Regions from separate parts of the Lysinibacillus sp. NPDC096212 genome, predicted to be linked through region 2. Evidence: riboswitches for the same ligand, from Rfam matches in the RefSeq annotation. Region 2 holds a riboswitch; the other holds the start of a gene.

Region 1 (4,194 bases), on a different contig from region 2:
ACGAAATCACCGGCTTTTAACGTTTTCTTCTCCGTATCCTTAAACGAGTAGCGATCGATCATCACAAGTCTAGATACACCTTTATGCGTTATGTGCATATTAGGTGTTACAGGATGAACCTGTGGAAATTGTTCAATATCTTTGTTTAACTGTTCAAATTTGTTTACTTCGGGTTGATGATTTGTAAGTACCATCGTTTTGCCTCCCTTGTTTTCTGCATTACAATAATAAATACACAATATCATGTGTCGTTAAACACTACATATTGTGTATGTTTCTTTAAAAAAGATACTATATATAGTTTTTTAATTCAACTCTTGCAATTTCGAATAGAATCCGAACTGCTTGTTATTACAAGGGTTGAACGATAAAAAAATATTTTTCTTATACCATTTTTTATTTTTTGAAGTTCCAATCATCACATGCATATTTTTTTTCTTCTAGTGCATGTACATATTCTAATTGCTCCTCAGAAAGTGTAAATGGTTTTAAATCAATTTGCAACGATTTTGCAAAACCATCACGAAAAGCTGTCACACATTGTTCAATAGTCACTGGTTCTTTGACAAGGTTATTGATAGCAACCGCTTTCTCTGGCATCTTTCTACGCATGCGGTCCTTCGCTTCTTCACTTGAAAAATTGAAAACAGACAATAATTTCTCCTGATCTAAATCAAGTAAAATAGCTCCGTGCTGTAAAATAACACCTTTTTGACGAGTTTGTGCACTACCCGCTACTTTTTTACCTTCTACAACAAGCTCATACCAGCTTGGCGCATCAAAGCAAACTGCGCTTTTTGGTTTCTTTAAGTCTGCTCTTTGTTCTTCTGTATCAGGTACACTAAAATAAGCATCCATACCTAGATTATGAAAACCTTTCAATATACCTTCACTTAACACTCTATACGCCTCTGTCACTGATTCAGGCATATTTGGATAGCTTTCTGAAACAATGACACTATATGTCAATTCATGTTCATGTAAAACAGCTCTACCACCTGTTGGACGACGAACAAAGCCTAGTCCTTGTTCTCGTACCGCTTCTAGATTAATATCTCTTTTCGCCTGCTGGAAATAGCCAATCGAAAGTGTTGCTGGCTCCCACTCATAAAAACGAATAACTGGTGGAATTAAACCTTCACTATGCCAATCAAGTAATGCTTCATCTAATGCCATATTAAAAGAAGGGCTACATTTCCCTGAATTTAGAAAATACCAAGTTGTCATATTTTCATCTCCTACAAATATTTAATTAAACTTTAGCGAAAGTGTACAAAATAAGTCACCTTATATATGGCATTCATTTTAACAAATGTTATCCAATTCTTTGTTATGAGCCAAAAATAATGCTTCTCAAAATTTTGACACTCTGCTTTAAGTTCTATTCTTTATGAAAGTATCCACCACCCTAATCCAAGAAAATAGTGGAAAGATACTGTGACAGTTCACTAATAAAATCCATATAAATAGAGATAAATTAATTCTAGCCACAATCTAATTTATTTTATCAAACTCATTGGACTATCGCTAGCGCATCTTTTATAATAATAAAGAAGATAGAAAGGGGTAAGAAATTTTGTTGAACATACTTATCACAATCGGTGTTATTTTAGTAGTTGTAATTGCTTATATCGGCATTAACGCCCTACGACTAAAAAAAGCCGTAACAAACCTAACACAAGAACAATTTATTGAAGGCTATCGTAAAGCACAGCTTATCGACGTACGTGAACAAAAAGAATTTGATGCTGGTCACATCCTTGGTGCACGCAATGTTCCTTCAACTACTCTACGTCAACGTCACAAAGAAATCCGCCCAGATTTACCAGTATATTTATACTGTCAAAATACAGGCCGTAGCTCACGTGCTGCTTTATTTCTTAAAAAACGTGGCTACAACCAAATTTACCAACTTCAAGGCGGCTTCCGTACTTGGACAGGTAAAATAAAGTCCAAAAAACAAAATTAAAAAATCAATAAGACATTAGTGACTAATATAAATAAATCTACTCACGGAAACAAAGTAAATTTATTTATATTTACCTATATCACATTGTTTAAACTAAAAGAAACCATCTCAAATGACTATGAGATGGTTTACTTTTTGCAAAAAATTCTGAGTTTCTACTATATTATATATTTTGTTTAATGTCTGACAAGTTAGTTGGAGTAAGTTAAAGCAACGAAAGATACATACTCTCTTTCACATTCCTTTACCAAAATGCGAGCCGCTTCCTAAGCTAGTTCCAATTTTCATCTCTTCCAACTCCATATACCGCGAATTAAAACATTATCCTTAAATTTACATATGTCTAAAAATACTATTTTTCGTAAAGTATTTACCTAGATGAACTCCATTCTTCTTTTTTTCTGAAAATGTCTGAAATTTATCCTTGAATAATTAAGTAGGCACTGATAGGATTTATAATATCTTAAAATAATGTCATACAGACATACAATATAAGCTATGAATGCTATGGATAACACTATAGCAGGAGCAGTTCTGGAGAGAGCGCATTTTGCGTCGCCGAAGGGTTCACTATCTCAGGCAAAAGGACAGAGGAGTAATATCAACTTTCAACATGAAAGCTATACCACACGAATGTTTTCTTTTTTTACATACAACATCCGCAATTGGTATTTGTTATTCTGTCATTTACGAGACTAGTGTCACTACTAGTCTCTTTTTTTATTTTCCAGTCATAGTTTTTACGTATCTTTGAGGGGGATTAACGTGGAACAACAACAATTAAAACGTGAATTAAAAAATCGCCATGTGCAGCTCATAGCGATTGGTGGAACAATCGGTACTGGTTTATTTTTAGGATCAGGCAAAGCCATTGCTTTAGCGGGACCTTCCATTATCTTTGCTTATCTCATTGTCGGAACCGCCTTATTTTTTGTTATGCGGGCATTAGGTGAACTATTATTATCGAATGCTGGCTATACATCGTTTACTGATTTTGCATCCGAATACATAGGACCTTGGGCAGGTTACATCACTGGCTGGACATACTGGTTCTGCTGGATCATGACCGCTATGGCAGATATTATTGCTGTCGGCGTTTATGTACAATATTGGTTTGATATACCACAATGGGTGCCTGCAATTGGCTGTTTAGTACTGTTATTAATGTTGAATTTATTAACTGTAAAACTATTTGGCGAACTAGAATTTTGGTTTGCACTTATAAAAGTCATTACAATTGTGGCACTGATTGTGATTGGAGTATTCATGTTATTTACAGGTTTTCAAACAAGCTCTGGCACAGTTTCTGTTGAAAATCTTTGGGCACATGGCGGGTTATTCCCGAACGGCTTACACGGTTTCCTAATGGCATTCCAAATGGTTGTTTTCGCTTTTGTTGGTGTCGAGTTAGTAGGGGTTTCTGCTGCTGAAACAGCCAATCCTAAAAAAAATATTCCTTCTGCCATTAACAAAATTCCATTACGCATTTTATTATTCTACGTAGGGGCATTATTTGTTATTTTATGCATTAATCCTTGGAATGAAATGTCTGCCTCTAGTAGTCCATTTGTACAAGTATTTACACTAGCTGGTATTCCAATTGCTGCAGGTATTATTAATTTTGTCGTACTTACATCTGCCGCTTCTGCCGGTAATAGTGGTTTATTTTCTACTAGCCGTATGCTTTTTAATCTTGGGAACAACAAGCAAGCTTCGCCAAAGTTTGCAAAGCTCAATAAAAACAGTGTGCCAAGTAACGCACTCGTTGTTTCTGCAATTGTAGTTTCCGCTGGTGCATTACTAAGTAAATTAATGCCTGAAAACGCCTTTAGTGTTGTTACAACGATTAGTGCTATTTGCTTTATATGGGTATGGAGTATTATATTAATCTCTCATATCATTTATAAACGTAAAAATCGCGCACTTCATGAAGCATCGATTTTCAAGGCACCTTTTACTCCGTTCGTGAACTATTTAGTACTTGCCTTCTTTGCTTTTCTATTAGTAGTCATGTTCATTTCAGAGGCAACACGTACCGCATTACTGTTAACACCAATTTGGTTTATCATACTAATGATTATTTATAAAATGAAAAGAAAGAACTAATACGGTAAAATGAATTGTCCCGAATAGTGACACTTTTAAAGAAAGTGTACCTATTCAGGGCTTTATTTATTGTGCGAAAGCGAAGTAAAATCACAAAAAAGATGACTACGTCCATTTAC
Region 2 (4,194 bases):
TTACGTTTGTTGAAATGATCATTGTTTTGTTTATCGTTATGTGTTTGTCAGCGGTTGTCGTAAAGTATTCGGTTAAAGCAGAGGAAACTAGGGAGCTTGAGCGATTTTTTACACAAATTCAATTAGATCTGCAATATATACAAACGTATAGCATGCACCAAAGGGAATACATTTCGATGAAGTTTGAGAGTTCATCAAAAAGATATATCATTAAAAAGGATTTTTATACAGAATTATATGAACGTCCTTTTCCTAAAGGGGTTGAAGTCATTCTTTCTTCAAGTTCAATTACCACGATTATTTACAATTACAATGGAAACGTTATGACCCCAGGGACAGTTTATTTTAAAACGCCTCAAGGCACTAAAAAGGTTGTGATTACGTTAGGGCGAGGGAGATCGAGAGTTGAATGAATCTGGTTATTCATTTGTAGAAACAATTTTATCAATCGTCATTGTTATGTTATTATGCACGACATTAATACCGATCAGCTATATGATGAAATCGACTCTTTATAACAAGAAGTTAGAAGTTATCGCAGCTGAAACGGCCTATGAAGGCTTAAAGCGTTATCGCTATTTACAGCAAATGGAAGGCACTAACACCGTTGAAAATGTAGATTTTCAATGGTCTATGAATGGACAGGGGATATGTGTAAGTTTTCAAAATACACGAGAATTACGTAAAAAATGTATACAACTGACAGGTGAAGTAGATGAATGAACGAGGCTATACATTATTAGAAGCGTTATTTCAATTAGTTGTTTTTGTGCTTATTGCACACCTTGTTGTGTTTATTATGCTCTGGTTTGCAGAAATGAAAACAACAGTACTATCTGATGAACAATCAAAGTGGGAGCTTTTTGTTTATGATTTGAATATGTATTTAAATGATATTTCTTCATTTACGATTCGACAAGACCAAAAGAGAATAACCTTCCAGGAAGGACTTACTATTCATTCTATTGATTGTTATAGCAATTTAATTCGTGATCAAGTAAATGGTGGTCATGTACCAATGCTAATTGGTATTAATAAATGTAGGTTCCAATTTGAAAAAGATATGTTAACAGTAGCTGTTGAACTTCCAAGTGGTATCAAAAAGGAGCGAACTTTCTATGTTCCAGTTATTGAAAAATGACAGAGGGGCTATTTTTTTAATCGCAATTGCATTATTATTTTTTGTAACTACTTTTGTTCTTACGTATTGTACGTCTTATGAGATTCAGTTTCGAACATATAATGACCTAGAAAAGCTGAATATTCGAGCTACGATAAATTTATTAGGACAAATTTTGTCAGACAGTGTAGAATCGTAGTTATAAGAAGGTGATTCGAATGCGAAAAATATATTTAGTTGGTTTTATGGGCTCCGGCAAAAGTGCGTTAGGAAGACGTTTAAGCTATTTGTTAAAGATGCCATATTATGATATGGATCATGAGATTGTTCGGCAGCAGGGAATGACAATTCCACAGATATTTGAAAAATATGGAGAAGCACGTTTTCGGGAAATAGAAACAGAATTTTTGAAAAATTTCCGAGACGAAGCTTGTATTATTTCAACAGGTGGTGGGGTAGCGATCAATGCTGAAAATCGAAAAATAATGAGACGCAGTGGGCTCGTGTTTTTTTTAGATGCGACATTCGAAGATATATACAAACGAATACAGCATGATCCGAACAGACCAATAGTACAGAGTTCAACGAAAGAGGAGCTAGAGAAGCTGTATCATTATAGAAGAAGATTCTATCGTGAAACAGGACATATACAAGTGTTAACAGAGGGCAGAACACTCCGCCAAATTCTTGAGTATTTAGTATTCCAAGTCAAAAGGTTAAAAGGCGAACATTGATAAAAATTAATGAGTTGAATGTTCGTGTTTTGATATAGATTAAAAAATGATTGCCTTTTCAATGCAATTAATGTTAGGATATAGACAAATAAGTAACTGAATGTTCATTGAATACTAAATAGTACCAAGATGAATCTTGGGCGGATGATTGTGCGGGGAGAGCACGTGTAGACGTCACCGAAGGAGCAAATAACAAAATGTTATGAATCTCTCAGGTAAAAGGACTCGTACAAGACGCAACTCTGGAGAGAGCTGTAGTACTACAGCCACCAAAGGGGAAAGCCGGCTGATTGGCATTGTAGTAATGCGAGCCAGTCTGGTGTAACTTTCAGGTTTAAGGACAGAGAATCCCGAAAAGGGGTTCGTCTGTCTTTTTTTATGTCTAAATGTTTTGCTAATGATGTTAGTTCCTATTTCTTAATTGAATGAACAAACAGGGGAAGCATGATGCATTAATAAAAGCAGACGAACTACTACCAGTAAAAAATGTAACTACCATTAAGGGGGCAAAAATAATGACGAATGAATTAAAGCGTACACCTCTATTTGAAGAATATGCAAAGTATGGTGGTAAAACAATCGACTTCGGTGGATGGGAATTACCAGTGCAATTCTCTTCTATTAAAGAAGAGCATGATGCAGTACGTAATCGTGCTGGCTTATTTGATGTATCACATATGGGTGAAATTTTAGTAACTGGACCTAATTCACTAGATTTTTTACAAAATCTTTTGACAAATGATATTTCAAAAATTGCAGTAGGTCAAGCGCAATATAATGCAATGTGCTATGAAGATGGTGGCGTTGTTGATGATTTATTAACGTATAAATTAGCAGACAATCATTATTTATTGTGCGTAAATGCGTCAAATATTGAAAAAGATTATGATTGGATGATGGAAAATCAACATCAATATGATGTGACGATTGACAATCAATCAGATGCTTATGCACAAATTGCCTTGCAAGGACCATTAGCAGAAGAGGTTCTTCAAACATTAACAGACACTGATTTAAAAACAATTAAATACTTCCGTTTCCAAGCAGACGTTGAAGTTGCTGGTCATAAAGCATTAGTATCTCGTAGCGGTTACACAGGAGAAGATGGTTTTGAATTATACGGCTCTCCAGAAGATATTAAAGCTTTATGGAATGAAATTTTAGAGGCTGGAAAAGACAAAGGCGTTGTTCCAGCAGGTTTAGGCTGCCGTGATACACTTCGTTTTGAAGCAGGTCTTCCATTATATGGGCAAGAGCTATCAGCAACAATTTCACCTCTAGAAGCTGGTATTGGTTTTGCTGTGAAATTAAATAAAGAGGATTTTCTTGGTCATGATGCATTAGCTGAACAAAAAGAAAATGGACTTTCACGTAAAATTGTAGGTATTGAAATGATCGATAAAGGAATTCCTCGTCATGGCTACAAAGTGTTTAAGGATGGTAAGGAAATCGGTGAAGTAACAACTGGTACACAGCTTCCTTCTTCTAAACGTAATGTTGGTCACGCGTTAATTGACAGCCAATTCACAACTATCGGAACTGAATTAGAAATCGAAATTCGTGGTAAGCACTTAAAGGTAGTAACAGTTGAAACACCGTTTTACAAACGTTCAAAATAAAAGTTGAAAAGAGGGACCTACATTTATGAAACATCGTTATTTACCAATGACGGAGCAAGATAAACAAGAAATGTTAGACGTAATTGGCGTATCCTCAGTTGATGAGTTATTTGGGGATATTCCAGAAAAAGTACGTTTTAAAGGCCTATATGATATTAAAGAAGCAAAATCTGAATCAGCTTTATTAAAAGAATTAACGGCACTTGCTGCGAAAAATAAAGATACAAATGCTAACGTATCGTTTTTAGGTGCAGGCGTATACAACCACTATAAACCAATTATCGTGGACCATGTTATTTCTCGTTCAGAGTTTTACACAGCGTATACTCCATATCAACCAGAAATTTCACAAGGGGAATTACAAGCAATTTTTGAATTCCAAACGATGATTGCAGAGCTTACAGGTATGGATCTTGCAAACTCTTCTATGTATGACGGAGGAACAGCATTAGCGGAAGCGGGTATGCTGGCAGCTGGACATACACGCCGTAAGAAAATTTTAGTATCTGAGGCGGTTCATCCTGAGTATCGTGATGTCGTTGCTACATATGCATACGGTCAATCCATTGAAATTGTTACTGTTCCACAAAAAGATGGTGTGACAGATGTAGAAGCTTTAAAAGAACTAATTGATGACAATACGGCAGCTGTTATTACACAGTATCCTAACTTCTTTGGTCAAATAGAGGACTTACAAGTAATTGGCGATATTGCACATGAA

Evidence for each region. A riboswitch is a leader RNA that binds a small molecule or an ion and turns the genes downstream of it on or off. The one in region 2 is predicted to bind glycine.
Region 1: it holds a riboswitch for glycine, as region 2 does, so the genes downstream of both, ACIQ7T_RS25655 (amino acid permease) here and gcvT (glycine cleavage system aminomethyltransferase GcvT) in region 2, are expected to answer to the same signal.

What each region holds. Positions count from the first base shown of each region.
Region 1 is NZ_JBIWFQ010000040.1:21,339-25,532, forward strand. Features, by position in the region: partial or broken gene ACIQ7T_RS25640 (ribonucleotide reductase N-terminal alpha domain-containing protein) at 1-194, opposite strand, end outside; gene ACIQ7T_RS25645 (lipoate--protein ligase family protein) at 397-1,227, opposite strand; gene ACIQ7T_RS25650 (rhodanese-like domain-containing protein) at 1,580-1,969, shown strand; glycine riboswitch at 2,494-2,570, shown strand; gene ACIQ7T_RS25655 (amino acid permease) at 2,735-4,075, shown strand.
Region 2 is NZ_JBIWFQ010000006.1:140,896-145,089, forward strand. Features, by position in the region: gene comGD (competence type IV pilus minor pilin ComGD) at 1-413, shown strand, start outside; gene ACIQ7T_RS08540 (hypothetical protein) at 406-723, shown strand; gene comGF (competence type IV pilus minor pilin ComGF) at 716-1,141, shown strand; gene ACIQ7T_RS08550 (shikimate kinase) at 1,339-1,854, shown strand; glycine riboswitch at 1,999-2,091, shown strand; gene gcvT (glycine cleavage system aminomethyltransferase GcvT) at 2,370-3,473, shown strand; gene gcvPA (aminomethyl-transferring glycine dehydrogenase subunit GcvPA) at 3,499-4,194, shown strand, end outside.